3 regions of the Mesorhizobium sp. NPDC059025 genome follow, and region 2 is predicted to be linked to each of the others. Evidence: riboswitches for the same ligand, from Rfam matches in the RefSeq annotation. Region 2 holds a riboswitch; each other region holds the start of a gene.
What was found. Region 2 has a riboswitch for cobalamin ahead of ACFWYE_RS11020 (DUF1852 domain-containing protein). Riboswitches for the same ligand answer to the same signal wherever they lie in the genome.
Positions count from the first base shown of each region.

Region 1: it holds a riboswitch for cobalamin, as region 2 does, so the genes downstream of both, ACFWYE_RS24655 (ABC transporter ATP-binding protein) here and ACFWYE_RS11020 (DUF1852 domain-containing protein) in region 2, are expected to answer to the same signal.
Region 3: it holds a riboswitch for cobalamin, as region 2 does, so the genes downstream of both, ACFWYE_RS00690 (CbtB-domain containing protein) here and ACFWYE_RS11020 (DUF1852 domain-containing protein) in region 2, are expected to answer to the same signal.

Region 1 is NZ_JBHYIM010000012.1:141,272-151,458, reverse strand. It holds gene mutS (DNA mismatch repair protein MutS) at 1-1,439, shown strand, start outside; gene ACFWYE_RS24685 (protamine-2 (modular protein)) at 1,666-2,004, shown strand; gene ACFWYE_RS24680 (putative bifunctional diguanylate cyclase/phosphodiesterase) at 2,059-4,116, opposite strand; gene ACFWYE_RS24675 (hypothetical protein) at 4,294-4,647, opposite strand; gene ACFWYE_RS24670 (DUF899 domain-containing protein) at 4,644-5,441, opposite strand; gene ACFWYE_RS24665 (FecCD family ABC transporter permease) at 5,593-6,606, opposite strand; gene ACFWYE_RS24660 (ABC transporter substrate-binding protein) at 6,609-7,556, opposite strand; gene ACFWYE_RS24655 (ABC transporter ATP-binding protein) at 7,580-8,452, opposite strand; cobalamin riboswitch at 8,537-8,743, opposite strand; gene zigA (zinc metallochaperone GTPase ZigA) at 8,890-10,107, opposite strand.
Region 2 is NZ_JBHYIM010000003.1:638,384-648,570, reverse strand. It holds gene ACFWYE_RS11035 (GlxA family transcriptional regulator) at 1-231, shown strand, start outside; gene ACFWYE_RS11030 (hypothetical protein) at 413-802, shown strand; gene ACFWYE_RS11025 (AraC family transcriptional regulator) at 884-1,786, shown strand; cobalamin riboswitch at 1,922-2,137, shown strand; gene ACFWYE_RS11020 (DUF1852 domain-containing protein) at 2,301-3,284, shown strand; gene ACFWYE_RS11015 (methionine synthase) at 3,312-4,346, shown strand; gene ACFWYE_RS11010 (flavin reductase) at 4,483-4,983, shown strand; gene ACFWYE_RS11005 (ATP-dependent helicase) at 5,164-7,242, shown strand; gene ACFWYE_RS11000 (molybdopterin-dependent oxidoreductase) at 7,279-9,924, opposite strand; gene nirD (nitrite reductase small subunit NirD) at 9,933-10,187, opposite strand, start outside.
Region 3 is NZ_JBHYIM010000001.1:149,702-159,888, reverse strand. It holds gene ACFWYE_RS00735 (ABC transporter substrate-binding protein) at 1-73, opposite strand, end outside; gene ACFWYE_RS00730 (RidA family protein) at 339-722, shown strand; gene ACFWYE_RS00725 (creatininase family protein) at 787-1,587, shown strand; gene ACFWYE_RS00720 (tyrosine phosphatase family protein) at 1,624-2,130, opposite strand; gene cobD (threonine-phosphate decarboxylase CobD) at 2,127-3,182, opposite strand; gene cbiB (adenosylcobinamide-phosphate synthase CbiB) at 3,181-4,143, shown strand; gene cobO (cob(I)yrinic acid a,c-diamide adenosyltransferase) at 4,148-4,762, opposite strand; gene cobU (bifunctional adenosylcobinamide kinase/adenosylcobinamide-phosphate guanylyltransferase) at 4,764-5,273, opposite strand; gene ACFWYE_RS00695 (CbtA family protein) at 5,266-6,042, opposite strand; gene ACFWYE_RS00690 (CbtB-domain containing protein) at 6,060-6,239, opposite strand; cobalamin riboswitch at 6,273-6,466, opposite strand; gene ACFWYE_RS00685 (MFS transporter) at 6,546-7,745, opposite strand; gene ACFWYE_RS00680 (MFS transporter) at 7,905-9,134, opposite strand; gene ACFWYE_RS00675 (DUF1624 domain-containing protein) at 9,460-10,187, shown strand, end outside.

The DNA.
Region 1 (10,187 bases), on a different contig from region 2:
TGCCGAAGCCGCTCGCCGACCATCTCGCCGGAGCGCTTGCCGACGAATTGCCGCTGCTGAAGCGCGACGGCGGCTTCCTGCGCAGCGGTTACGACGCCGAGCTCGACGAGATGCGTGCGCTGCGCGACGAGACGCGCAAGGTCATCGCCGGAATGGAGCGCGACCTGATCGAAGAGACCGGCATCCGCTCGCTGAAGATCCGGCACAACAATGTGCTCGGCTATTACATCGAGGTGACGGTCAACCATCAGGCGATCATGACGGGCACCGATGAAGCCAAGGCACGCTTCATCCACCGCCAGACCATGGCCAATGCCATGCGCTTCACCACGACGGAACTGGCGGGGCTGGAGACCAGGATCGCCAACGCCGCCGACCGAGCTCTGGCCATCGAGCTCGGCGCCTTCGATCGTCTGCTTGCCGAAGTGGTCGCCGAGGCTGATGCCATCCGTGCCGGGGCCGATGCGCTGGCGGTGCTCGATGTGTCGGCCGCGCTCGCTGCCCTGTCGGTGAGCGAGAACTGGTGCCGGCCGCAGGTCGATGCTTCGCTCGCCTTCGAAATTGTCGGTGGCCGCCATCCGGTGGTGGAACAAGCGCTGCGCCGTACCGGAGAAGGCCCGTTCGTCGCCAATGATTGCGACCTCTCTCCCGAAGGCGATGCCAGGAATGGCGCCATCTGGTTGCTGACCGGCCCGAACATGGGCGGTAAGTCGACCTTCCTGCGCCAGAACGCACTGATCGCCATCCTGGCCCAGACCGGTTCCTTCGTGCCGGCGGCAAGCGCCCATATCGGCGTGGTCGATCGCCTGTTTTCCCGTGTCGGCGCGTCCGACGATCTCGCACGTGGTCGCTCGACCTTCATGGTCGAGATGGTCGAAACCGCAGCCATTCTCAATCAGGCCGGGGAGCGCGCGCTGGTCATCCTCGACGAGATCGGCCGCGGTACCGCCACCTTCGACGGTCTCTCGATTGCCTGGGCGGCTGTCGAGTATCTGCACGAGAAGAACCGCTGCCGCTCGATCTTCGCCACGCATTTCCATGAAATGACGGCGCTGAGCAACAAGCTTTGCCGGCTGCACAACGTCACGATGCGGGTCAAGGAGTGGGAGGGCGACGTCGTTTTCCTGCACGAGGTCGGCAAGGGTGCGGCCGACCGCAGCTATGGCGTGCAGGTGGCGCGGCTTGCCGGCTTGCCGGAAGCGGTGGTGGCGCGCGCCAAGCAGGTGCTGCACCAGCTGGAGGAAGGCGAGACCTCGGGCAAGGCCGACCGGCTGGTCGACGACCTGCCGCTGTTTTCGGTGGCGGTGAAGCGCGAAGCCCCCAAACCTGCCAAGACCGATGCGCTCGGCGAGGCACTGGCCGCCATCAGCCCTGACGAGATGACGCCACGCGAGGCGCTGGAAGCGATCTATCGGCTGAAAGGGCTGATGGATCGCTGAGGGCTAAGGAGGCTGCGGTCGAGCTACGCCTTCAAACCGGGACTTTTTCCATCGCAATGACGCCATCATGCGCGTCGGCCCATCGCGGGGCGATCACACAGGCGCATTTGCACGATGTCGGCTCCAGCGGCGCGAAGTCGATCGCTGGACCATCAAAAAGCATTCAGGAACAAGTCAGATATCGCTATGTTGTCCGCTGTGCGGGGAGCGCAGATCGGAGGAACCAATGGATCGACGGTTATTTCTGACGGGAATACTCGGCGTTGCAGGTGCCGCAGTCGTCATGACGGCAATACGTCCGGGCCAGGCGGTGGCAGGTGTGCCCACGACTGGCGGCGGCATATTGGATGAACTGGAAAAGTCCGACGCGGAGATGACCGTGCTCGATGACGGTGCCGAGGCCAATGTCGAGCTGATCGATCACCGTCCCTGGCATCGTCGCCCGAGGCATCACCGGCCTCCGGGCCGGCCCCGCTGGCGCCGTGTCTGCCGTCGCGTTTACCGTCGTGGCCGCTGGCATGTTCGGTGCTGGCGTGAGCGCGTCTGGGTCAGGCGCTGGGCCTGATGGAGCGATGAAACCCCGGCCATGGCCGGGGTTTTCTGCGCGGGATAACTGTTCTCATCCGGTCGAGATAGCCAGATCGTCGCCGAGATTCACGATGGCCTGGCGCTCTGCGGAAGTCGGCAAGATGTTCTCCCTCGGTCCCGGACGCCCGAGGTAGTAGCCCTGTGCTTCATGGCAGCCTTCGATGCGCAGGATCTGCAACTGGGCGGCGGTCTCGACACCCTCGGCCAGAACCGGAATCCCGAGGCTCTGTCCCAATGCAAGAACGGAGCGGACGATGGCCATGGCATGGGTGTTCCGCTCCATCTCCCGCGTGAAGGACCCATCCAGCTTGATCTTGTCGAAGGGAAAGCTGCGCAGCGTATCGAATGACGAATAGCCGATGCCGAAGTCGTCGATCGACACCTTCACGCCCAATGCCTTGATCTGACGCAGGATGTGCAGGGCCCGGCTCTTGTCGGCAATGAAGGTTGATTCGGTGATTTCCAACTCCAGCCGGGACGGCGACAATCCTGTCTCGACGAGGATGTCGCGTATCAGGCCTGCAAGATCGTTATGGACGAACTGGACAGGCGAAAGATTGACGGCGATCTTGTGGGGTCTGGACAACCGGCCTGCTTCTGCGCAGGCCGTCCGCAAGACCCATTCGCCGATCGCGAGGATGAGGCCGGTTTCCTCGGCGATGGGGATGAAAACCGAAGGTGAGATCGGTCCTCTCGTGGGATGTCTCCAGCGCAGCAGCGCTTCATAGCCAAGTACATCGCCGGACTGGACGGATTTCTGCACCTGGTAATGGAGCTCAAGCTGGCCGAGTTCAAGGGCGTGGCTGAGTTCCGACGCAAGGGCATGATGCTCGCGCGCTGCCTTGTCCATCTGCGGTTCATAGAAGCATGTGGCGCGGGTGATGTCGGCTTTTGCGCGATACATGGCAAGATCGGCATTGCTGATGAGCACCTGCCGGTCGTGGCCGTCGTCGGGAAACAAGGCGACGCCCAGGCTCGCCCCCGCCGCCAGGTCGACATTACCGATATGAAGCGGCTCCGAAAAGACCTGTTCGAGACGCTTCAGGAAATCGTCGAGTTGCTGGCGCTCGATGAAAAGCTTGACGCACATGAACTCGTCGCCACCGATGCGCGCGGCAAATTCGTCATTCTGGAGAAGATCGCCAAGACGATGGCCGATCGTTGCCAGCGTGGCATCGCCGGCCTGGTGTCCGCGCAGATCGTTGATCTCCTTGAAGCGATCGAGATCGATGCCGATGATGGCGACTTTTGCGATCGTATAGCGTGCCCGCTCCATTTCCTGATCGAGGTGCTCGATGGCACTGGTCCGGTTGGGCAGTCCGGTAAGGGAATCGGTCATCGCCAGCTTCTGCAGGCGATCGAATGCTTCCTGCGAGGTCTGCTCGTCGATGAGATAGCTGATGACGCCGGCTCCCAGGACCAGCATGCCTACGCCGACGACGGCAAAGGCGGCCAGGGTCGATGAGGTGGTGCTGTCGGCCGCCGTGGAGAACGGCGTCACCGAGATGGCGGCCATTCCGGTGAAATGCAGGGATGCCACGGCAAGCACAAACAAACCAACCGGCAGATACCGGGTCTCGCCCAGCCATGGCTTGATTGCCTGCCTGAGGGAAACGCCGGCAAACAGAACCGACAGCGCCACCGAGGCGAGCACGTAGTCCAGGTTCCAGTCGATCAGCCCGTCGACGCGGTAGGCCATCATGCCGCTGTAGTGCATCGCCGCGATCGCGATACCGACGACACCGCCGCCGACCTCGGCGGCCAGGGGAAAGCGGAAGCTGATCGAGAGCCAGAAGCCATAGGCACAGCCGGCAACCGCGATCAGCAGCGAGACCATCGTAAAGGCCGGGTCGAAGGTGACCGGAGCTTCATGCTCATAGGCGATGACGGCGATGAAATGCGTGCACCAGATCGATGAGCCGGCGGCCTGCGCCGCAAGGAAGATCCAGCCGGCCCGCTGCCAGCCGTCACGCGCCTCGGCCTGTCGGAAAAGCCTGAACGTCACCCAGCTGCCGGCTATGCAGACAAACACGGCAAGCAGCACGAGCCACGGGTTATGCTCCGTGACCAAGCATGAGACGACACGCATCAACGCCCCCGGCGCCATTCTGTCAGGTCGATCGTCGCTCGGATTGTTGCGGATCCAGGCTAACGACCGTCGGCGCCAAGACGTTGCCAAGCAATCGCTAATATTCTGATAGCATCGATGGTTAAATACGATCGGCTCCGGGCGAAGGGACAAGTCAACGCCGCGATGCCCCTGTCCTTAGCGCGTTGCCGAGCGATCCGCCCGAACCAGCTTCAGCCAAGGTGCGAGATGGAAGGCGCTCATCAGCAGATACATCAGCACCATGCCGCCGAGCGGCATGCCCATCGCGGATGAGCAGAGCGTCTCGGCTGGCCCAGCCATGATCGCGGTCAGCAAGGCCATGGCGGCGAAAGTCGGCGCTGCGGCCAGCACCAGCCAATCCGATGCTGTCATTGTGGGTGCGTTGTCGAGCGCAGCGCTGTCGGTTGCCGCCTGCGCTGCGGCATTCACGACGGGCTTGTCGACAGTGCTGGTACTGGTCCGGCGAGGATTCTCCTCGTCGGCCCAGATGGAGCAGCACGAGCGGCTCATGATTTCGCACTCGTTGGTCTGGCGCGCATCGCTTCTTCGCCGGCGTCGGAAATCGCGACCCATCCCTTGTCAGGCTCGGCTTCGGCAACGTAGCTGTCGTTCCAGTTCCACCATTTATAGGTCGGGGTCTGCGGATAGCCCTCGGGCGAATCCTCCCAGACTTCCTGGCGGCCAAGCGGCGTGATGTCGAGATAGTTCCAGGTGCCGCCCATCTGTTCGTCGGCACGGTCGGCGATGAAGTAGGTGCGGAAGATGCGATCGCCGTCGCGCAGGAAGACGTTGTGACCATGCCATTCGTCCACGCCGAAATCGACGTCGAAGCTGTCGACGATGGTGACCCAGGGAATACGGTCCCAGCCCATCCGGACCTTCACACGCTGGATGTCCGCCTGCGGTGCGCGCGAAGCAAAGACCAGCGTGGTGTCACGGGCATTGAGATGCGAGACATGGGCGACCTGGTCGGCCACCATCGAGCAACCCCGGCAGGCATGGTCAGGCCAGCCATACACGCCGGGCTCGAAGAAGGCGCGGTAAAGGATCAGCTGACGACGGCCGGCGAAAAGGTCATGCAGGCTTGCCTTGCCGTTCGGGGTCTCGAAGACGTAGTCCTTGGTCACTTCCACCCAGGGCATGCGGCGGCGCTCTGCGGCCAGTGCATCGCGTGCGTGCGTGTGGGCTTTTTCCTTCACCAGCAGTTGCTGGCGCGCCTGCTCCCACGCCTCGTGATCAACCACCGGCGGCCTGTGCAGGGCGGCCAGGATCTCGTCTCGTTTGTTTTCGGCGGATGCGGTCATTGTTCTGAACCTCCTTGTCAGGGCGATGCCGTGCCTCGAGGTCGAAGCGTCGTTGCTCGACACTCGGTGCTGGTGCCAGTCTGCCTTCGGAGGCCGAACAGTGTGAGTAACAAGTGTGGCGCTATTCCGGAGCGATGGAATGGCCGGTTGCTCAGAACCGCTTGCGCAGGAGGGTGGCAACCACGAACAGGGCGCCGATCGAGCTGGTGATGATGCCGATCGGCAATTCCTGCGGCGGCAGCAGCGTGCGCGCCAGCAGGTCGCTGGCAAGCAGGAGCACCGCACCGAAGACGGCGCAGGCGATGGCCAGTCGCAGATGCAGCGGGCCGGCGAAGCGGCGCGCGACATGCGGGATCATCAATCCGACGAAGCCGATGACGCCGGCAACGGAAACCAGGATCGCCGTCGACAGCGCTGCGGCGAGGAATGTCAGTGTCCGGAAGCGCGTTACCGGAACGCCAAGACTTTCGGCGGTGGTTTCGCCGGCCAGGAAGGCGTCGAGCCAGCGATGATAACGTAGCGCGAAGCAGAGAATGACGGCTGCTCCGGCAATCGCCAGGCCGATATTGCCCCAGCGGGCGAGGCCCAGCCCGCCCATGGTCCAGAACAGCACCGAATGGGCGGCGCGCTGGTCGCCGGCGAAGACCAGATAGTTGGTCAGCGCCGTGAACAGGAAGGACACGGCGAGACCGGCAAGGATCAGCCGCTCCGGCCCTTGGCCGCGGATACGATTGACGAGCAGCAACACGACGAAGGCTGTCAGGATACCGCCGACGAAAGCGGCGATCGGAAGCGTCCACACGCCAAGGCGGTCGCCAAAGACCGTGATGACCGAAACAGCACCCGCCGCGGCACCCGAGGACAGGCCGAACAGGAATGGATCGGCCAGGTCGTTGCGTGTCACCGTCTGCAGAAGTGCGCCGACCACAGCGAGACCGGCGCCGACGCAGACGGCGAGGATCGCGCGCGGCAGCCTGAGGTCGACGATGATCTTCTCCACCGGCGCGGTCACGCGGCCGGCGTCCAGGCCGACGGCACGAGCGAGCGCTGCAATGACATCGCCCAGTGGAATGACGGTCGAGCCATAGGCGATGGATAGCAGCGCCAGCGCGATGACCAGCACCAGACCTGTGCCGATGGCCACGCCGTATGCTCGGCTTGGCACGTTCAGAAGGCCTCCGGGTGCATTGCCTTGGCGATCTTGTCGATGGCCTCGATGTTGGCCGGGCCGGGCGTCAGTTCCGCGTAGCGCAGGGCAACGAAACGCTCGTTCTTGACGGCGTCCGTCTCCTTCATCGCCGGGTGCGTCTTCAGGAAGTTCAGCAGTTTCCGGTAGCCGGCGTCGTCCTGGTAGTCGAGCAACACCAGGAATTCCGGGTTCCGGGTGGCGACGGTTTCCCAATCGGTGTTGCCCCAGTTGGTCGGCAGGTCGTCCATGATGTTCCTGCCGCCGGCCGCTTCGATCATCGCCGTGGGGATCGCGAATTTGCCGGCGGTGAAGGGTTTGTCCTCGCCGGAATCGTAGAGGAATACACGTGTGCCGCCGCGGGCGCCGACCTTGGCGGTGATGCCGGCAAGCCTTTCCTTCCATCCGGCAACCAGCGTGTTGGCCTCGCCTTCCTTGCCGAAGATCTTGCCGAGCTTCTCGACGTCGCCGAACAGCAGATCCATCGAGGCCGCCGGCCGGTTCTTGTCGAGGTGGACGCAGCTTTCGCTGAGCACCAGCGTCTTGATCCCGTGCGGCGCCAGCGTGTCGGGCGTCACGTCGCCGCCGGGCTTCATGCCGTAATACCAGCCGGCAAAGAAGAAGTCCGGCTCCACCGCCAGGAGATTCTCCAGCGTCGGATATTTGGGCGCGAGTTCCGGGATGGAACCCTGCGCCTTCTTGAAGGCGTCATCGACCTTGTACCAGCCGGTGATGCCGGTCAGGCCGACGATCTCGGGTTGGAGACCCAGCGCAAAGGCCATTTCCGACATGTTGAGATCGTTGATCACCGCGCGCTTCGGCGCGGCGTCGAAGGTCAGCGGAATGCCGCAGCTGTCTACAGTGACCGGGAAGGCAAAGGCGGTCGACGAGAGAAGCGTGGCGGCGAGGCAAAAAGCGAGGCGTTTCATGGCGGCTCCGTGGATGGGGCGGTTCATCGGGAAAGGCGTATCGGCACGTCGAAGACCGTCAGCTCGCGATCCTGTTCGTCCGGATGAGGCAGTCTGAGCACGTCGATGCCAAAGACCTCGCGCACCAGTTCTGCAGTCAGGGTCTCGCGCGGCGTGCCGAGCGCGACGAGGCGCGCCTTGCTCATCACGGCGACATGGGTGGCGAAGGGGGCAACCAGCGGCAGATCGTGCAGCACCGTGACGACAGCGATGCCGAGCCTGGCGACGAACTCCAGCAATTCGCCGCGGGCGCGCGGGTCGAGATGGTTTGTCGGCTCGTCAAGGAACAGCACGTGCGGCTGCTGTGCGATCGCCCGCGCCAGCTGCGCGCGCTGGCGCTCGCCACCGGAAAGCGAGCCCATGCGGCGATCGCGCAGGGAGAGCAGGCCGGTACGTTCCAGCGCGTCGATTACGACGTTGCGGTCGTCGCTGCGGCGACGAAGCCCGGCATGCGGGATACGGCCGAGCCCGACATAGTCGTGGACCGCAAGCTGGGCATCCGGCTGATCCGACTGGCCGACCACGGCGATGCGTCGCGCGCGTTCCGCCATCGGCAGTCGGTCGAGCGGTTCGCCATCGAGGCTCACCAGGCCGCTGACAGGTTTGAGCATGCCGCACAGCATGCGCATCAGCGTCGTCTTGCCGGCGCCGTTTGGACCAATGATGGCGAGCCTTTCGCCGGCGCGCATGTCGAGGCAGACGTCCTCGACGAGGGTGATGCCCTTTTCCGGCCGATAGCTAAGGTCGCGCGCCTGCAGGATAACCGCACGCGCGCAAGCACCTTCATCGGCGCGCTGCGGTGCGTCGTCGGGAAAATGCGTCGCGCCATCACGCTGAAAAACGGCAAAACCTTCCAACTGATCCCTCATTGATCAGGTGCGGAAGGATGGCCAGAACGACGGCAGGGCCGCCCTTGTAGCGTCCTCCCGGCACACCCCGTCCGGTCAACTCACTGTGATGGCAGGTCTCCTGGCTCGCGGATCGTTGCGCGGTCCTGCCTTCCCGGCACTTTGGCCAGTGGCGTTCTCGGACTTTGCTACCGCTTACAGTTGCGGGGGCAGCCACGGTCTTGGCCCTTGCGGACGTCACCGTATTCCCTTTTCACCCCGGACCTTTCGATTCGAGGCACCATCGTCGCGGACCCTATTGTGACCGCCGCCGCCTGGCAATGGCGATTCTTGGCTGGGACCTGTGGTAGCGTGCCGCTCCGCCGGCGGAATGTAGCGGGCGCGCCGCGGATGACAGTCACAATTCTGGTGGCGTCCCTTGAACAGGGAAATCAGGGATTTGATGATCATGCCGCCTGTCCGCTCCAGCTCGGAAACGGGTCCGGCAGGTCGCGCCACAGCTGCGGCGCGAAGACGGGCTCGTCCACCAGGCAGGCATCGAGCTCGGCGCGGATGCGGCTTTCGTCCATCGGGTCGCAGCCGATGAAGACCAGTTCCTGGCGGCGGTCGCCCCACATTGGATCGAAATAGGGTTTCATGGCTTCCTGCCATGACGGACTATCGGGCCAGCGGTTGCGGGGAACCGCTGACCACCAGAGCCCGCGCCTGCCGGTTCGCACCAGGACACCGGCCTGGCTCAATTCCCCGACATGATTGGGGCGTGTCGCCAGCCAGAAGAAACCCTTGGCGCGCACCACACCCGGCCACGGCCTGCTGATGAAGGCCTGCAACCTGACGGGATCGAATGGACGGCGCTCGCGGTAGACGAAGGAACGGATGCCGTATTCTTCGGTTTCGGGGATGTGGTCCCTGAAACCGTTCAGCTCCTTGAACCAGAGCGGGTGCTGTTCGGCCTTGTCAAAATCGAAACGGCCGGTATCGAGCACCTTTGCGAGCGGCACGCGGCTGAAATCCGTCTCGACGAGCTCGGCCTGCGGGTTGAGCGAGCGGATGATCTTGCGGGCCAGGTCAAGGTCCTTTGCCGAGGTGTCGGAAACCTTGTTGAGCACGATCACATCGGCAAATTCGATCTGCTCGACCAGAAGATCGACGAGCACACGTTCATCCGAAGCGCCGAGTGCCTCGCCGCGGTCGCGCAGGAAATCCGACGAGGAATAGTCTCGCAGCAGGTTCGCGGCATCGACGACCGTCACCATGGTGTCGAGACGCGAGACGTCGGCAAGGCTGTTGCCCGCTTCGTCGCGGAACTCGAAGGTCGAAGCGACGGGCAGAGGTTCCGAAATGCCGGTCGACTCGATCAGCAGGTAGTCGAACCTGTCTTGTTCGGCGAGCCGCCGCATTTCTGCCAGGAGATCGTCGCGCAAGGTGCAGCAGATGCAGCCATTGGTCATCTCGACCAGCTGTTCGTCGGTCCGAGAGAGATTTGCGCCACCGTCGCGTACCAGCGCGGCGTCGATGTTCACCTCGCTCATGTCGTTGACGATGACGGCAACCCGGCGTCCGTCGCGATTGTGCAGGATGTGATTGAGAAGTGTGGTCTTGCCGGCGCCGAGGAACCCGGAAAGGACGGTTACGGGAAGACGCCTTCGATTGTGCGTGGGCATGACTGCTTTCCAGAAGCTGCGGTGAGGCGGAACCCTGAGGGGGCGCCCGTGGTGAGGAGTGACCAAATTCGTGGGAAGGC
Region 2 (10,187 bases):
CGCCGCCAGCTCGAGCGCCTTTTCAAGGAGAAGGCGGGAATGTCGCCCGCCAATGCCTACAAGCGCGTGCGGCTGATCCATGCCAAGGCGCTTGTCGCAAACACCGATGCCTCCATGCTTGAGATCGCCCTGGAAGCGGGATTTGAAAGCGCCTCGCACTTTGCCAGGACCTTCAAGAAGTTCCACGGCCAGAGCCCGTCGGAGCTGCGGACGGCGGCAATCCATATCTGACGGGCCATATCTGACGGGAAAGTCCGCGCGAAACCGCAATGGCGGGTTCGCGGGATTTGTTGGCAGACGCGCGAGAGCAGCCTGAACGCCGCCGTGGCATGCTTGGGATATCGGTGTTGCCGCCAGTTAGCCCCTCGGAAAGGCTTGCCGATCGACCCGGTCTGCGGAAGGAAACAAATCAATGTTCCTGGACGATACGCGCTTCCCGCTTGTCTTCGCGCGGGAGGAAGGACAGTCGCCTGCTTCGATTCTCGCCGAGCTCGAAGCGCTTCTGAACCGGCAGGCACCGTTCGTGCTGATCACCGATCATTCACCGGACGACCATGACACGGAAACGGCCGAAGAGCGCAGGGAAAAGGCCCTGTTCTTCAAACGGACCAGGGATCGTTTCAGGAAGTATTGCCGCGCCATGATCGTGATAGAGGGGAAAAAACCCGCCAGCGCGGCGGTGCGGCTGGCTGCGGCGACCGCGAGCAAGGCGTTCGGCTTTTCCGTTCTTTTCGAGACCGACGAGAGGCGAGCGGCGGCGAGAGGCATGCTTCTTCTGCTCGAGGCGCGTGCCGGATCATAGGCTCCTCCAGGGCCTCGATGACATGCCGCACGGGTTTGGGATACGCTATCGGTTTGGCTGATCCGGGATCAGGAGAAGCGGGTGAATTTTCCGCAAATACACGGCTTCGGGCAAGTGGATGACGTACCACGCCCCGTTTTCAGCCTGATCACCGAAACGACTTTCGTCGGCGAGACAGAGCCCCACCATCATGACAAGGCGCAGCTGATGTGTGTCATCGGCGGCGTGCTGACGATGCAGGCTGCCGGCGGGCTCTGGACCGTCCCGCCGCATTGCGCCATGTGGATACCGAGCGGTGTTTCCCATGCCGGTCGCGTCGCCGGGCATATCAAGATCCTCAACCTCTACATCGATGCGGATCTGGCCGCTGCGCTCGACCCGGATTGCGGCATCCTGTTCGTCCAGCCGTTCCTGCGCGAGCTCATCCTGCGGCTCGACTGCGCGACGCCGCCGGCGGCGATGGGCCGCGAACGCGAAGCCAGGCTCATCGCCGTGCTGCTCGACGAACTGGCGACCGCAACGCTGGAACCGATCCATCTGCCCATGCCGACCGACAGGAGGCTTCAGCGGCTGACCAGGGCGATGATCGAGCACCCGGACCAGCGCTTCACGATCGACGAATGGGGCGCCCGCATCGGCGCCAGCAACAGGACGTTGAGCCGACTGTTCCAACGGGAAACCGGCATGTCGTTCCTGCGCTGGCGACAGCAGCTTCACATCGGCCTGGCGTTGCGGCGTCTTGGGGAGGGCCAGTCGGTCACCAACATCGCCGGCGATCTCGGCTATGACAGCGTCAGCGCGTTCATCTCCATGTTCAAGCGCATGCTGGGAACAACCCCGGCGCGCTATTTCGAGGACGTTGCCACGGGCCCTGCCGAGGGAAATACGCGAAGGACGCTTGCCCGCGGCGAAGCGGTTGGCCACGACGCCGCCGAGGCTGGGGCAGCGCCGAACATCATCCCGCTGAAGAAACGGCCGGCGTGATGTGACGCTCCGTGCAACTGCACGACAAGCAGGGTGGAACCGGGACAGCGTCTGAGCCGCCAAATCCGACGCCGACGCACGCGATAAAGATATAAACATTTCTTTATGCGCTATTGACTTCATCTGACAATTGCAGGAGGGTGAAGGCGTCTAGGTTCCCCGATCGTTGCGTGCAACGCGCCGGGGCTAAGAGGGAAGTTGGTGCCCCGTCATATTCGGGAAAGCCGAAGCTGCCCCCGCAACTGTAAGCGGTGAGCTGACGTCCAGAATGTCACTGGGGTGAACCCTGGGAAGACGGACAGAAGCGATGACCCGCGAGCCAGGAGACCTGCCTTGACGAAAAAACGTCCACGGGCGGGGTGTCCCGGTGTGCCGTAGCGGAGGCCGCGTAGCGGACCGCCTTGCTATGTGTCCGCTGACCCATGCCCCCAACTCATTGGGGTAAGTCGTGTCTCAAACCAAAATTCAAGTCGCCAACCCCCGCCTGTCCCTTGTCGATCGCCGGCAGGTCGCAATGAGTGACGACTTTACGTTTCGCCTCAAGAGTATTCGTTTTGACGAGGAATATAGCCCGTCGGACAACACGCGTATCACGACCAATTTCGCCAATCTGGCCCGAGGAGAGAACCGACAGGAAAACCTGCGCAATGCCCTGAGGATGATCGACAATCGTTTCAACGCCCTGGCGCATTGGGATAACCCCAAGGGCAATCGTTATTCTGTCGAACTCGAAATCATTTCGGTTGAGATGATTATTGGCGCCGAAGACAACAACAATGCCTTCCCGATAATTGAAATATTGAAAACAAACATCGTTGACCGAAAGACGAACGAGCGGATCCAAGGTATTGTTGGGAACAATTTCTCCTCCTACGTGCGAGACTACGACTTCAGCGTATTGCTGCCGGAGCACAACAAGAACCGCCCGGAATTCAGCATCCCGGACAATTTCGGAGATCTGCATGGAAACCTGTTCAAAAGTTTCCTGAATTCAGATGCCTACAAGAAGCATTTTTCCAAGCCTCCGGTCATATGTCTGAGCGCTTCAAGCAGCAAGACATATCACCGCACCGAAAATCGGCACCCTGTATTGGGCGTTGAGTACCGGCAAGATGAATTGTCTTCGACGGACCAATACTTTCAGAAAATGGGAATGCAGGTCCGCTATTTTATGCCATCGAATAGCGTGGCGCCTCTGGCTTTCTATTTTGTCGGCGACCTGCTTGCAGACTACACCAATCTTGAGCTGATCGGCACCATCAGTACGATGGAGACTTTTCAGAAGATCTATCGACCCGAGATCTACAACGCCAACTCGTCGGCGGGGGCGTGCTACCAGCCAAGTCTGAAACACCAGGATTATTCATTGACCCGAATTGTCTACGATCGGGAAGAGCGTAGCCGGCTGGCGATCGAGCAGGGAAAGTTCGCCGAGGAGCACTTCATCAAACCATACAAGTCCATCCTCGAGCAGTGGTCCGCCAATCGCGTTCGCTGACCAACCAAAAAGACAAGGCTGCCCATCATGAAAACACTGTTGCCCACGTCAACCGCCGGCAGCTTGCCAAAACCCTCGTGGCTGGCCCAGCCGGAGAAACTCTGGTCACCCTGGAAACTGCAGGATGAGGAATTGATCGAAGGCAAGCAGGACGCTTTGCGTTTGTCACTTGACGATCAAAGACAGGCAGGCATCGATATCGTCAGCGATGGCGAGCAGACGCGCCAGCATTTCGTCACGACGTTCATCGAGCACCTGGACGGGGTTGATTTCGAAAAACGCGAGACCGTCAGAATTCGGGATCGCTATGATGCGAGCGTCCCGACAGTCGTCGGCGCAGTGTCGCGCCAAAAGCCGGTTTTCGTTGAAGACGCCAAGTTCCTGCGCCGGCAGACCAGGCAGCCTATCAAATGGGCTCTGCCGGGTCCGATGACCATGATCGATACGCTCTTTGACAATCACTATAAGAGCCGCGAAAAGCTGGCTTGGGAATTCGCCAAGATCCTCAATCAGGAAGCCAGGGAACTGGAAGCTGCCGGCGTCGATATCATCCAGTTCGATGAGCCCGCATTCAATGTCTTCTTTGACGAGGTGAACGATTGGGGTGTTGCCACCCTGGAAAAGGCAATCGAAGGGCTCAAGTGCGAAACTGCCGTTCATATCTGCTACGGGTATGGCATCAAGGCCAACACAGACTGGAAGAAGACTCTCGGGTCGGAATGGCGGCAATATGAGGAATCTTTCCCCAAGCTGCAGAAATCCAGCATCGGCATGATCTCCCTGGAATGCCACAACTCTCACGTTCCAATGGATCTCATCGAACTTGTTCGCGGTAAAAAAGTGATGGTCGGGGCCATCGATGTGGCAAGCGATACCATCGAGACGCCGGAGGAAGTGGCCGCTACTCTGCGAAGAGCACTTCAGTTTGTCGATGCCGACAAACTGTGCCCCTGCACCAATTGCGGCATGGCCCCCCTCTCCCGTCGAGTAGCCAGAGGCAAGCTGAATGCCTTGAGTGCAGGCGCGGAAATCGTTCGAAAAGAACTCACAGCCCGGGCCTGACGACCGGGGCACGTCCAGACAGCCACGCGACGCCGTCGACTGACTGGACATGCCTTGCCGTTCCCGCCGCGGGGAGACAGGCGGCCTTGCGCGAGCGCCTCGGTTTGCCCGCTCCGAACGCGCCCGAGAGATCAAAATGAATGTGATGCAGCATCGCTTCGGCATTGTGGACAGAGCCACGTTTCGCAACGGGATGTCGCGCCTCGGCACTTCGGTCAATGTCGTCAGCACCAATTCCGGCGGCAAGCGCTACGGCTTTACGGCCTCCGCTGTCTGCAGCGTCAGCGATACCCCGCCGACACTGCTCGTCTGTATCAATCGTGCGAGCTCATGTTTTCATGCTTTCGAAAACGCACGCTATTTCTGCGTCAACACGTTGATGCCGGGCCACGAGGACCTTTCCGACGCGTTCGGCGGAAAGACACTGGTGGTGAACCGATTTGCACTTGGCGAATGGACAGAAGGTCTTACGGGTGTTCCCGTCCTGACAGACGCCTCGGTCAGCTTCGAATGCGAACTCAGCAATGCCGTCGATGAGGCAACCCACCGTGTCCTATTCGGGCGCGTGGTAGACGTCCGCGAGAACGAGGAACAGGCAGCGCTGCTCTATTGCATGCGTCGCTACCTCAACGGCTAGCCTGATACGTTGGCTAGCCCTATACCAGCATTCCCGAGTGCCAGTTCCCAAATCGGCCGCGTTTCTCCGCTCCCCGCTGGAGACGCGCATGGGAAGCTTGCCGAGCAGGCTGGCGTAACCCAGGCCGCAAGGCGGCCCGCGGCCATTGCGAACGAAACGGAAACGATGCTTCATGGCCGCATGAACATCGCAATCCGTGATTCGATCGAGGACCCAGCCTATCTGTCCAAGCTGAACGACGGCCAGAGGGCAGCGGTCCTGCACGGCGACGGCGCGGTTTGCGGACCGCTGCTGATCATAGCCGGCGCCGGCTCAGGCAAGACGAATACGCTCGCCCATCGGGTGGCGCATCTCATCGTGCGCGGCGCCGATCCGCGTCGCATCCTCCTGATGACCTTCTCGCGCCGCGCCGCGACCGAGATGACGAGGCGTGTCGAGCGCATCGCCGCCGAGGTGATGAAGGATCGCGCCGCCAGCCTGACGGAAGGCTTGACCTGGGCCGGCACGTTCCATTCGATCGGCGCGCGATTGTTGCGCGACTATGCGCTGGAGATCGGGCTCGAGCCGAGCTTCACCATCCACGACCGCGAGGATTCCGCCGACCTGATGAACCTGGTCCGGCACGATCTCGGCTTCTCGGAGACCGAGAACCGCTTTCCGACCAAGGCGACGTGCCTTGCGATCTACTCGCGCGTGGTCAATGCGCAGGACGTGCTGGAAAAGGTCGTCGCCGACTGTTTCCCCTGGTGCGTCGGCTGGAGCGAGGAGCTGAAACGGCTGTTCGGCGCCTATGTCGAGGCCAAGCAGCGGCAGAATATCCTCGATTACGACGATCTGCTGCTCTACTGGGCGCAGATGGCGGCGGAACCGGACATCGCCGCGCATCTGTCGTCGCGCTTCGACCACATCCTCGTCGACGAATATCAGGACACCAACCGGCTGCAGGCCTCGATCCTGACGGCAATCAAGCCGGACGGGGCCGGCCTGACGGTGGTGGGCGACGATGCCCAGTCGATCTATTCGTTCCGTGCCGCGAAAGTCCGCAACATCCTCGATTTCCCGACCTTGTTTCCGGCGCCTGCCGATGTGGTCACGCTCGATCGCAACTATCGTTCAACCGACGCGATCCTGAATGCGGCGAATGCCGTCATCGGCGAGGCGACCGAACGCTTCACCAAGAACCTGTGGACCGACCGCGCCTCGCACGAAAAGCCGGCCATCGTCACCGTGCGCGACGAAGCCGAACAGGCGAGCTACATCTGCGACGAGGTGCTGAAGGAACGCGAGACCGGAACCCAGCTCAAGCAGCAGGCGGTGCTGTTTCGCGCATCCCACCATTCGGGCCCGCTCGAGGTCGAGCTGACCCGGCGCAACATCCCCTTCGTGAAATTCGGCGGGCTGAAATTCCTCGACGCGGCCCATGTCAAGGACGTGCTGGCCGTGCTGCGCTTCGTGCAGAACCCACGCGACCGCATTGCCGGCTTCCGTGTCATGCAGCTTCTGCCAGGCATCGGGCCGTCGGCTGCGACGCAAGCCATCGACAGCATGGAGCAGTCGCTCGACCTCGAGATGGGCCTGGCGCGTTTCGCGCCGCCGGCGCGCGCCGCCAGGGACTGGCCGCTGTTCGTCGATCTGTTCTGCGACCTGCGTCGCGGCCCGGGCTGGCCGTCGGAGATGGAGCGGGCAAGGCTGTGGTACGAGCCGCATCTCGAGCGCAAGCACGAGGACGCGACTGTGCGGCGGGCGGACCTCCTGCAGCTCGAGCAGATTGCGTCCGGCTATCCGTCGCGCGACCGCTTCCTGACCGACCTGACGCTCGACCCGCCCAGCGCAACCAGCGACGAAGCCGGCCCGCCGCTTCTCGACGAGGATTATCTGATCCTGTCGACGATCCATTCGGCCAAGGGCCAGGAATGGACCAAGGTGTTCCTGCTCAATGCCGTCGACGGCTGCATCCCGATCGATCTCAGCGCCGGCGAACGCAAGGAACTGGAAGAGGAACGCCGCCTGCTATACGTCGCGATGACGCGGGCGAAGGATTCCCTGCACCTGATCGTACCGCAGCGTTTCTACCCCTCCAGCCAGGTCGCGCGCGGCGACAGGCATGTCTATGCATCGAAGACGCGCTTCATCCCGTCCCACATCCTGCAGCATTTCCAGCTCACGTCCTGGACAAGCCAGGCGCTGCGCGACGAGCAGTCGGCGCGGCCGAGCACCAGCGTTGACCTTAAGGGCAAGATGCGGTCGATGTGGAAGTAGTCAGCCGGCGCTCACGGCCGCCGGGCGCCCCTGTGATCATTCGGCGGCCTCGACCCGGCCTGCCCCTATGATGGTCCTGATCTCGGAGCGGCAGGAGCCGCAATTGGTGCCGGCGCCGAGTTCCCTGCCGATGGCCTCCAGGCTGCGGCAGCCGGCGGAAACGGCGTCGGCCAGCTGGTTGACGCCGACATTGAAGCAGGAGCAGACGATGCGGCAGGCTGCCGGCGTGGCTGCCGGCGAGCGACCCGACAGCAGGGCCTGGCGGTCGGCCGGGGTGAGTTGCTCCCGGCTGCCAAGCAGTGATACCAGCCAGTCGCGTGCCGGCAGTTGCCCCTTCGGAGCAACCATCAGCGCCTCGGCCAGCGCGCCGGTTTCGTCCACCGCCGCGGCCCGATAGGTCAGGCCCTTGCGATCGCGATATTCGACGAGATGGTCTGGCGTGGCGAGCAGGCCGCGTGCCAGCAGGATGCCCTGGTCCGGCGTCTCGGTGCCGCAGAGTTCGTAGACCCAGCCGCCGGCAACGACCGACCGGCTCCAGTGAACGAAGCCGGTGGGCCGCAGATTGCGGCGTGTGATCAGAACGCCCGCCCAGGCGATCTCCTCGCGCGTGATGCGCAACGGTACGCTCTTCAGCTCCGGCTGGCCGGAATACGGATCGGTGATCGGCGTCGCCAGTGCCCCTGCCCCGGCATTGGCGGCGAAATGACCACTCCAGTGCATGGGCAGGAACGCCTGGCCGGGCTGCTGCGCGTCGGTGATACGGACCCTGGCGCGGGCGGAGCCATAGCGTGTCGACAGATGCGCGAGATCGCCGTCGGCCAGCCCGCCGGCTGCAGCATCGAGCGGATTGAGGTCGAGCATCGGTTCCGGCGTGTTCGCCATCAATCGTGGCACGGCACCGGTCCGCGTCATGGTGTGCCACTGATCGCGCAGCCGGCCGGTGTTGAGCGTCAGCGGATGCCCGGCGCTGACTGCCAGCGCCACGCCCTCCTGCCGCACGGCGATGAAACGCGCACGGCCGTCAGCGGTCGGAAACCTGCCGTCGCCCAGCAGGCGGCCCGCCGTCCGTTCATCACGCGCCGGCCAGAGCCGGGGCTCGAATGTCTCATAGTCCGCGTCCGGCATGCCGGCCAGCGCGCCGAGGTCGAACAGCCGCTCGCCCTTGTTCTCGAAGGCGGACAGTGCGGCGTGCTCGCGGAAGATCGCGGCTGGACCGGCAAAATCGAAGGCCGCGCCGAAGCCCATGCGGGCAGCAACGTCACAGATGATGCGCCAGTCGGGCCGGACCTCGCCCGGCATGGCCAGGAATGGCCGCTGCCGCGAAAGCCGGCGCTCGGAATTGGTGACCATACCGTCCTTCTCGCCCCAGGCGGCGGCGGGCAGGAGCACCTCGGCGAAACGGGTGGTGTCGGTGCGCGCCACGTCGGAGACGACGACGAAGTCGCAGTCCTTCAGCGCCGTGCGCACGCGGCCGGCATCCGGCATCGACACGGCGGGATTGGTACCCATGATCCAGAGCGCCCTGATCCGGCCATCGCCGACGGCGCGAAACATATCGACCGCTTTCAACCCGGCTTTGGTCGCGAGCTCCGGCGCGTTCCAGAAGCGTGCGACACGCTCGACATCCTCCCCACTGTCGAAATTCATGTGGGCGGCGAGCTGGTTGGCGAGCCCTCCCACCTCGCGGCCACCCATCGCGTTCGGCTGTCCGGTCACCGAGAACGGCCCCATGCCGGGCCTGCCGATGCGGCCGGTCGCAAGGTGGCAATTGATGATGGCATTGACCTTGTCGGTGCCATGCGCCGACTGGTTCACGCCCTGGCTGTAGACCGTCACCACCCGTTCTGTGACCGAGAAGAGCTCGAAGAAAAAGCGGACATCGGCCGGCGCCAGGCCGCAACCCTGCGCCACGTGCTCGACGGTGGGCGCATCGGCCGCAGCCAGTGCCAAAGCCTGATCTACCCCTGTCGTGCTTGCGGCGATGTAGTCCCTGTCCAGCGTGCCGGCACGCGCCAGATGCGCGAGCAGGCCGTTGAACAGCAATACATCCGCACCGGGATCGAGTGCCAGGTGCAGGTCGCATTCCTCGGCCGTGGCGGTGCGGCGCGGGTCGATCACCACGATGCGGGTACCGCGGGCTTTGCGGGCGGCCAGCAGGCGCTGATACAGTATGGGATGGCACCAGGCGGTGTTCGACCCGGTGAGCACGACCAGGTCGGCTTCGTCGAAATCCTCATAGACCCCGGGCACGACATCCTCGCCGAAGGCGCGGCGGTGGCCGGCAACCGTCGATGCCATGCAGAGCCTGGAATTGGTGTCGATGTTGGCGGAGCCGATGAACCCCTTCATCAGCTTGTTGGCGACGTAGTAGTCCTCTGTCAGCAATTGCCCGGAAATGTAGAAAGCGACCGAATCCGGCCCGTGCTCGGCAATGGTGTTCTGGAACCGGCTGGCGACGAGGTCGAGCGCCGTGTCCCAGTCCGTTCGCCTGCCGGCGATTTCCGGATGAAGCAATCGCCCGTCGAGGCCGATGGTTTCGCCAAGCGCCGATCCTTTCGAGCACAACCTGCCGCGATTGGCGGGATGGCCGGGATCGCCATGGACCTCGCCGCCGGGCTTGGCCAGCACGCCGCAACCCACCCCGCAATAGGGGCAGGTGGTTCTCACTTCAGTGCCGCTCATGTGCAGGTTCACTCTGCTGCCTGCAGCATTGCGCCGAGCGCGACCGCGATGCGCCCGTCCTCGACGCGCACCGGAATCGTCTTCACCGCCCCCTCGTCCGCGCCGAGCGCCTTGCCGGTTTCCAGCGAAAACACCCAGTTGTGCAGCGGGCACGTCACCGCCGCACCGTGCACGATGCCCTGGCTCAGCGGCCCGCCCTTGTGCGGGCAATGGTCCTCGATGGCGAACACGCGGTCGTCATGGGTACGGAAGACGCCGATCCT
Region 3 (10,187 bases), on a different contig from region 2:
CCATCGCAGCGGACATCCAGCCGCCGAGCAACGCCGCGGCCGCCACGGTGGCCGTGGTCAAGATCTTCGTCATCGATTTCCTCTCCCCTTCGCTCGCACGCGACACAGCGTCATATCGACCGACAAAGCAAAGGCCGTGCCACAACGCCCGCCGCGCAATTCCGGAAGAGCATTGTGTTGGGTGTTCCCTGCCCTGCAGCTTCAAACGTCATCGTGCCCACTTTCAGGGCAACTGTCCACGAATAGTTCATGGTGAAAGTAATACTGTCACCGCACGAGCAGCGCTTGAATCGTGACTGCATCCCGGCCTAGTTTCCCTGCCTCGAATGGAGATCGCGATGTTCCGATATTTGATGCCGAAATCGATCAAGGCGCCTTTTGCCCGCTACAGCCACGGCGTGGAGGTCCCTGCAGGCAAGCGCCTCGTCCTGTGCGCCGGTCAGGTGGCGATCACCGCCGACGATCATATTCCAGAAGGGGTCGAGGAACAGGCGGAGCTGTGCTTCAAGAATATCGAAGCCGTCCTGGCCGAGGCAGACCTCAGCCTGAAGGATGTCGTGCGCATCAATGCCTATGTCACCGATCGCGCCTATCTCAAGCCTTACATGGCCGTGCGCGACCGCACTTTTTCCGATCCGGCGCCAGCCTCCACCCTGATGATCGTCGGCGGCTTCGCCCGACCGGAATTCAAGGTCGAGGTTGAGGTGATTGCGGCAGGGTGAGCTGCCTGCGCCCTTCCCTATGACAGAGTAGCTCGAATGAGTTGCCGACAATCCGGAGGCTGATGTGACGACGAAAAGACGCGTATGGTGGGGCGATTTCCGAACCACGGAATATGCCGCAATAGACCCGGAGACGACGATCGCCGTGTTGCCGGTGGCGGCGATCGAACAGCATGGCCCACATCTGCCGGTATCCACCGACACCAGCATCATGAACGGCATGCTGGTGACGATGATCGAGCGGCTGCCAGCGGATATCGATATCCGTATCCTCCCCGTGCAGGCCGTTGGCAAATCCAACGAACATGTGCATGCGCCGGGAACGCTCACCCTGCCGCCGGCGACTCTCATCGATGCCTGGACCGAGCTTGGTCTTTCCATTGCGCGTGCCGGGGTGAGGAAGCTCGTCGTCGTCAACTCGCATGGCGGCAATGAGGAGATCATGGGCATCGTCACACGCGAACTGCGTGTGCGCGAAAACATGCTTGCTGTGAAGACCAGCTGGCAGCGTTTCGGCCGCCCAGCGGGACTGTACACCGAACTCGAAGATCGCCACGGCATCCACGGCGGCGACGTCGAGACGTCGCTGATGCTGCATTTCCGGCCGGACCTGGTCGACATGGCAAACGCCGAGAACTTCGTCTCCAACGTCGCCAAGGCTGAGAAGGCCTTTTCGCTGATGCGCCAGACTGGCACCCACGCCTACGCCTGGATCGCGCGAGATCTGAACCCGCATGGTGTCGTGGGCGACGCTTCGATAGCCACCGCTGAGAAAGGCCGGCTGACCGCCGAGCATCAGGCCGACGGTTTCATCGCATTGTTGAAGGACGTGCGCGGAGCAAAGTTAAACGACTGGGTGCTTTGAGGCCGAAGCGCGTCCATTCTCGATGGAAAGCGTCCCTCACTCTATCTCCAGCTCGAACGGCACGCCTTCGTATGCGTCGGCACCGCGGCCGATCGAGGCAATAGCCGCAACCATGCGGCCATTGCGGCCAAGGATGTGGTCTGCCACAGCGACAAGACGCGGATTGGGCGTGGCCGAGGGCGAAAGCCAGCGCAATGTCCTGGCCAGCTCCATCTCGTCGCGCTTCGGAGCGAGAGCGGACGCGATGATGAAAGCCGATGCGGTCGAGCGGCTGATGCCGGCATAACAGTTGATCACCAGTGGCCGCGACCGATCCCAGCCCTGTGCGAAACCGAGCAATGCCCGCACATGCTCTTCGCCGGGCAGCGTCATGCCCTCCTGCGCCTCGGCGATGTCATGCATGACAAGATGCAGATGGTTTTCGGGCCGGATGGCTGCCGGACGCACCATGTCCGTACCAGCTGCCAGCAAGGACAGCAGCCGCTCGGCACCGACGCGGTTGACCGTAGCTTCGACCTTGGAGAGCGGGCAAACGATGATCATGCGCGTATCCTGTTTTGTGAACCATCGGTCTTTGCAGCCCAGCCGGCAAGTGCAGCATCCAGCCGTTGCCACTCGTCTTCCGAACCCGGCAGGCCAGAACGCAGCGTGTGCGGTCGTTCAGCGAAATGCCGCAACAGTATGCCCTGTCGGCCGAGCGCCCGGAACAGGCCAGGCGCACCGCCGAAATCGAGATAGCGGAACAACGACGTTCCACCGGCGACCGGCACGCCATGACGCACAAACAACGCATCGAGCCGTGCGGCATCCTCGCTCAATTGCTGCCGCATCGCTTCTTGCCAGGCAATATCGCCTAGCGCGCGAATGCCGTACTCCAGCGTCGGCCCTGCCACGGCCCAGGGACCGAGCTGGCTCTCGAGCCGTGCGGCAGTCGCCCGATCCGTCAGCGCAAACCCGAGACGCACGCCGGCAAGTCCAAAGAACTTGCCAAAGGAACGCAGAATTACCAGTCCGCCATGTCCGGCATCGGCGGCAAGACTAGCATCGCACGGGCCGACATCCATGAAGGCTTCATCGACCACGAGCAGGCCAGCTTTTGCTTTCATGGCATCGGCGAGCTTGAGCAACCGCTCGCGCGAAACGATGCGTCCGTCCGGATTGTTGGGATTGACCAGGATGGCGACATCCGCCTCGGCCAGCGCATCGAAATCAGTGGTTTCGGCAACGACATGGCCGGCGATGGCGGCTGCCCGTGCGTGCTCGGCATAGGTCGGCGACAACACCAAAACGCGTCCCGCATTCACCAGTGAGGCGACACGCGGCAACAGGATTTGTGTGCCGGGGCCTGCGACGATGTTTGCTGCCGAGGGCGCACCATAGGTCGCCGCTGCGGCCGCCAGCAATTCGGCAAGGCGCGCAGCTTCCGGCAATCGAGTGAACGCTGTGGCGGGCGGATCGAAAAGCGGATAGGAGTGCGGATTGATCCCGGTCGAGAGATCGACAAACGGCTCCGGTGCATCAGGAAACAGCGCCCGGGCCCGGCCAAGGCTTCCGCCGTGATCAACTGCCGCAATTGCCTCGCCTGGAAGCCTCATGTCCGCCCTGACCGCCTTTCTGTCGCTGCTGATCGAAGCTCGGCTCGGCTATCCGGACCGGCTGTTTCGCGCCATCGGACATCCGGTGACGTGGATCGGCGCCCTGATATCCTGTCTCGATCGCAGGCTCAACAGCGCCGCCGACAGCGACGCGGCGCGTCGCATCGCCGGCCTGTTTGCGCTACTGCTCATCGTTGCCGTGCCGGCGATGATCGCTCGGATCGCTGAGTCTGCCCTGCTGGCCCTGCCATTCGGCATTGTCGTCGTTGCGCTGCTGGGAAGCTCGCTGCTGTCGCAGAAAAGCCTCGCCAGCCATGTCGAAGCAGTGGCTGATGCGCTTGACAGCGGCGGCGTTGTCGCAGGGCGAAAAGCAGTGTCGATGATCGTCGGCCGAGATCCGGAAAAGCTCGATGAAGCCGCTGTCGGACGGGCTGCCATAGAGAGCCTGGCAGAGAATTTTTCCGATGGCATTGTTGCCCCCGCCTTCTGGCTTGGCGTCGGCGGCCTGGCCGGCGGCGCTGCCTACAAGGCCGCCAACACCGCGGATTCGATGGTTGGCCACCGTACCGAGCGCCACGAGGCTTTCGGCTGGGCCGCGGCGCGCTTTGACGATCTGGTCAACCTGCCCGCTTCACGCCTGACCGGCCTCCTGATCGTTGCCGCCGCGTTTTTCATCAAGGGCGCCGATCCAGCCGAAGCTTGGCGCGCCATGCGCCGCGATGCACGCCATCACCGTTCGCCCAACGCCGGCTGGCCGGAGGCCGCGATGGCTGGCGCCCTGGGGCTCGCGCTTGCCGGCCCGCGTTCTTATGGCGGTGTTCTGGTGGAAGGCCGCCATATGGGAGAAGGCGGCCGCACCGCCGTTACCAGCGCTGACATCCGCCAGGCGCTGAGACTTTACTGGACCGCCGACATGCTGCTCGTCGCGCTGTTTGGCGTGATTGCACTGGCGCTCTGGTAGGCCTTTAGAATTCAATTCCCTGCTGCGCTTTCACGCCGGCGGAAAAATGATGCTTTGTCGCCCCCATCTCGGTGACGAGATCGGCGGCTTCCGTGAGCGCCGGCTTGGCATTGCGGCCGGTAACGACAACATGCAGGTCTTCCCGCCGCCCCTTCAGGGCAGTCACGACACGATCGACATCCAGATAGTCGTAGCGCAGTGCGATGTTGAGTTCGTCCAGCACCAGCAGGCTGATGGACGGATCGGCCATCAGCTCTTCCACCTTCATCCAGGCAGCTTCTGCGGCGGCAACATCCCGCTTCAGGTCCTGCGTTTCCCAGGTGAAGCCTTCGCCCATCGAATACCAGACCAGCCGATCGCCGAACGCCTTGAAAGCATCCTTCTCACCGGTGTGCCATCTGCCCTTGATGAACTGAACGACACCGACGCGCCGGCCGTAGCCCAGCATGCGCAGTGCCAGCCCGAAGGCAGCCGTGGTCTTGCCTTTGCCGGGACCGGTGTTGACGATGAGCAGGCCCTTCTCGATGGTCTTTTGCGCCACCTCTGCGTCCTGCACCGCCTTGCGCTTGGCCATCTTGGTGCGATGGCGCTCGGCTTCGCTGTCATCGATCTCGACCATGTCATTTCACCTTGAGTGGCAGGCCGGCAACGGTCAGCACCACATCGTCGGCCACCGCCGCAACCTGCTGGTTGAGACGCCCGGCAGCATCTCGGAAGCGACGCGCCAGCGCATTGTCCGGCACGATGCCAAATCCGACCTCGTTGGACACAACAAACCAGGGACCACGCGGTTTCGACAGTGTGGCGGTCAGCCTGGCGCATTCGTCCTCGATATCATGCCCGGCCAGCATATGATTGGTCAGCCAGAGCGTAAGGCAATCCAGCAGTACCGGTCGCCCGGCAGGCAGGCGCACCAGCAATTCGACAAGGTCGAGTGGCGCGTCCGCCGTTTCCCAGCCTTCGCCTCGACGAGCACGATGATGCGCGATGCGTTCGCGCATCTCGTCGTCGTAAGCCTGAGCGGTCGCGATATACGTCCAGGGCGCCGGCAGCGCCGTAACCAGTTTTTCGGCATGCGCGCTCTTGCCGGAGCGCGCACCGCCGATGATGAAGGTCAGGCGATCAGGCAAAGCTGTCGCGAAGGCTCGATGCCTGCCCGGTAAAGCGGCCGCGCACAACGCCGACGACCGCACCCAGCACAACCCAGAACACCAAGTTGGTCAGCGTAACCGCCACCACGAACTGGTGATGCAGGCCTTCCGGGATCGGCGTGTCGTAGCTCTCCGGCTGCGGCGCGCCAACGACGTGAGGCGCGACGATCAGCAAGATCGCGAGCACGGTAAGTGGCAAGGATCGGCGGAAGGCGATGAGCGCAAGGCCAATGGCCGTGGCGACGACGGTGGAGATCCACCAGGCTTGCCTTGGCAGCAAATCGGCAGCAGGCATCGCCGGCAATTCCGGCGGCAGGCCAAGGCCTGGCGCAAGCGTAAAGACGGCAAAACCGGCAAGCCCCCAGAACACACCCTGGCGCCAGTTGCCGATGCCGCCGGCGAATTCCGAGAAGGCGACAAGGATCAGCGCGAAACCGATACCGGTTACGACATTGGAGAGTACGTTGAACGAGAACCGCTCGATGCCGTCGGCGGGTGCCCAACCTTCCTCTTCCTCGGCCGGAGCAGCCGCGGGCGCTGGCGCAGCCGAACTCATTGCGTTGGTCCCGGCATCGGCAGCGGGGGCTGCAGGCGCAGCCGCATGTTCATGGCCGCCGGCGGCCTGTTCATAGACTTCCGCCTTCAGGATCAGGGGAACGGTTGCATAGGCCTGCAAGCAGGCGAGAACGATGCCGGCCAACAGGCCCGCGATCGCCGCGACAAACACGACGTTGCGAAAAACAGACATGGTGGGTTCCCCCTGAGTTAGTGGCAGGGGAACGCCATCGAGTGGCGTGCGTCGTGGGCGGCGTTGTGCACGGCCTCGATATGCGAGAAGCCGGTGAAGCCGATGACGAAGATGCCGAGCAGGCCAGCCATTGCCAGCTGAAGGAAGCGCGACTGCGAAGAGGTCGAAGCGCCGAGAGAAACGGAAGCGGTATTCATGGTCTGTCCTTTCGCCCTCCACCCGAGGGCATTACCGTCATTGCCGTCGCCGGCAGGTCTCCTGGCTTGCGGATCAGCGCCCTTCTCCACCTTCCCGAGACAAGCCTCAGTGGCATTGGAGAGGACTACCGCTCACAGTTGCGGGGGCAGCCACGGCTTCGGATGGTTTCCCCCTCCCCACCGTATTCCCTCTTGGTCCCGAAGGGACCGACGACGGCGGGAACTATAGAAAGAATTCTGGCGCCCGGCAAACCAAATTCCGCCATCGCCAGACGCATCCGCGTCATTGGTGACCTGCTGTCGTCGCTACATCGATTTCGGCAGATATCTCCAGGTAACAATGGCGCAGACGGCAGCAAGGCAACCAAGCGTGGCGAAAACCGATCCCAGGCCGAAGAAAGCCAGCACCAGCGAATAAACCAAAGGTGGTGTCAGCTCCGAGAAATCGAGGTAGGTGCGGTAAACTGCGGCCATCTGCGGCCGCTCGTAGGCGCGCACCGAGCGCATGAAGGCGGTGGAGCCGATCGCATCGAGTGCGATGGTGAACAAGGCGCCGACCAGGAGCAGGCCGGCGGTGGCGAGCGGGATGAATTCGCCGATGGCGCCGGCAAGCCACAGCGACACCGCCATCCCGGCAAAGGCGAGCGTCATCACGTTGCGTGCACCATAACGCTTGCCTGCCCTGCCCCAGAAAATGGCAGCGAACAGGAGAGCGTTGCCGGCCGAAACCAGCAAGCCCCCGGCAAGTTCACCCTGGCCGGTAATGACCATGAACAGCGGGCCGTAGACAAAGAACGTGGTCCAGTAGCAGGAACGGCCGAAAGCGATAAGCCAGGCCAGCCGCAACCGTGGCTGGCTGACGAAGCGCCCGATATTGGCGAACGGATTGATGGGGCGGCTCTTGCCCGGCACGATCATCGGATTGTCGCCAAGCCGGTAGTACCAGAACAGCGCAAGCAGGCAGAGTGCAAAAACGGCCACGGCTCCATGCGCAGCATAAATGCCGTAGCGTGTGTAGAGGAAGATACCGAGCGTCGGGCCGCTCGTCCAGGCGATCATCGACCACGCCATGCGCAGGGACTCAGCCTGCATGAGGTCGGTCTTGCGGATATGGTCCATGATGTAGAGGTTGAGCGTGATCGACAGCGCACTCGCGCCCATTACCCGGCAGAGCATGCCGATGATCTGACCAGGCAGCGAATGGGTGACGAAGAACAGCGAACCGATCGCAAGCAGCAGCGCACCGGCTGTGTAGACCCATCTGCGTGCGAAGCGGTGGATCAGCATCGGCATGAACAGCGTGACCGAGAGACCAAGCAACGAGACGATCGTATAGAGGATCGAGACCGTCTGCTCGTTCCTCAGGATCTCATAGGCCTGGATCGGGATAACCGAGGCAACCGTGGCTCGCGCGGCAGATTCGATGGCGTAAAGCGAAGCAAAGGTGCGCGCGTCCGCCGGCGGAACCGCCGGTAGCCAGATCGGATGGCGGACATGCGTGGACATGGATTCCCAAACTAACGACTCGCAACGGGAAATCTGCGTCGCCGATGGCCGGGCCGGTAGCAGGAAACCGACGCGCTAGCGCCGGAATGCGAAGCCGGCCAACCACTTTGCACCGGCTGGCACAACGATAGGCTGCCGCATCAAGCTTGTGAGGATCGATCAGTGCGTTCTTCGTGAGCCTGGATCGACAAAGGCCACGGCAACCGCGGCTGCCAAGGCTATCGCAGAGACGATCAACATCGAGCTCAAAAGCGTATTGACAGTTCCCGACGCGCCGAGGAACTGCCCCGCCACCGCGACGATCAACGCCCCACCACCGATCGACATTGCTGCTGCCAGTCCCGCTGCGGTGCCTGCCATGCCCTTTTGGATTGTCATGGCCCCCATATTGGCGGCGGGCAGCGTCAACCCATTGCCAAGGCCGATGAACATGCACGGGCCGAAAAACGCCAAGGGATGCGTAATATCGAACGCGGACAGAACCAGGCCAAACAGGAGCCCGCCACAGGTCAGCAAACGAGCAGCGATGAGCAATGTGGCCCGAGGCACCCTCAAGCCATAACGGCCGGTCAGAAAACTGCCGCAGATAAAGCCCGCGGGGACCATCCCCATGAAAAGGCCGAGCAGCGCACTCGATCCACCGACCACCAGAGGTGCACCGGCCAGGAAGATGTAAAGTATCCCGGACGATGAGGCCATCACGACTATGTAAGCCCAGAACACAACCGAACTTAGCAGCCGTCCATATGAGCCGAGATAGACCCCGCTTCGCCTGACTGGAGAGAGTGTCTCGCTCAGTTCTCGTTTCGACAGAGAGAGAATAATTGCGCCAAAGGCCGCAAGAACGACAAAGATCGTCCGCCACCCCAAGAGTTCATCCAGCGTTCCTCCTAAGGTAGGACCGAGCATCGGCGCCAAGGCCCATGCCATCGCGGCGTAGCCCACCCTGCTCGTCCCCTCATATTCATTCGATGTTTCTTTGATGGCGACAAGAGCCACGCAAAAGCAGGCGGCAATCGAAGCTTGCATTGCGCGGAACACGAGGAAAACAACAATATCAGGGGCTAGCGCGCAACCGATAGAAGCCAGAATGAAGATCGAGAGCGAGACCAGCGCCACGGGTCTGCGTCCGTATCGATCCAACATCGCGCCAGAGATCAGTTCCACGAGCGCGGTCACAATCGCATACCCCGCGACCGCAAGGCTGATCAGCTCGAAGTCCACACCAAATTCCATCGCGATCTTGGGCAGCGACGGCGATATGATGTTGACAGGCAGCACCGAGAGTGCGGACAGCAGGACAAGAATGACAAATCGAGATTTCGAAATGCTGCCCGCAGTCCCCGCACCCGGTATACCCGTGTCCGGGAAATGACGATCTTTCGTCATGATCGCGTCCTTGATTTTGTGGAGGTTGGCGGATCGGACATGGCCGACCCGATCCGACGGCAATAAAAAAGGCTCCGTCAGGAGCCTGTTTGCCGCGCATGGGTGCTTTCGCCGGATGGTTACACCACCCCGCCCATGCGCCTTCCTACCACGAATGCGATCATTTCAACGTTCATGATCGCATTGCTAGACGGCGGCGGCGATCCGGTCAACGTTTCAGAATTCCATTGCTCGAGCGGTTGACCGGAAGAAGCGCCGCCAACCATTCTCGCTTGGGCCGTATCCGTGCTAGGCATTGTGCGGTTGCAATTTCGAATCCCGCCGCATGAGCCTCGAACAGCAGACAAATCCCTCCCGTCGCATTACCGTTATCGATGCCCTGCGCGGCATCGCGCTTCTGGCGATGGCCAGCTACCATTTCACCTGGGACCTTGAGTTCTTCGGGTATGCAAGCGCCGGACTGACGGCGCACGGACCCTGGAAGCTCTATGCGCGCTGCATTGCGTCGAGTTTCCTCTTCCTGGTCGGCGTCTCGCTGGTGCTTGCGCACGGCGACCGCATCCGCTGGCCGGGCTTCTGGAAACGGTTCGCCATGGTGGTGGCGGCGGCCGCTGCGATCTCGCTGGTAACGTATTTCGCAACGCCCAGCAGCTTCATCTTCTTCGGCATCCTGCATCAGATTGCCCTGGCCAGCGTTCTCGGCCTCCTGTTCCTGCGCATGCCGGCGCTGGTGACATTCATCGTCGCCGCACTGGTGATCGCAGCTCCATTCTATCTGCGCTCGCCCATTTTCGATCATCCCGAACTCCTGTGGGTCGGCCTCTCGTCGGCCGATCCGCGCTCGAACGACTATGTGCCGCTGTTTCCCTGGTTCGGCGCCGTGCTGGTAGGCATCGGCCTGACCAAGACCGCCAAGGCAGCTGGCTTGTTCGACCGGCTGGCCAACGTCTCGTTCGGCCGGACACTTGAACGCCCGCTCACTTTCATCGGTCGCCACAGCCTGGCCTTCTACCTCATCCACCAGCCGGTGCTGATCGGCTGCGTATGGCTGTT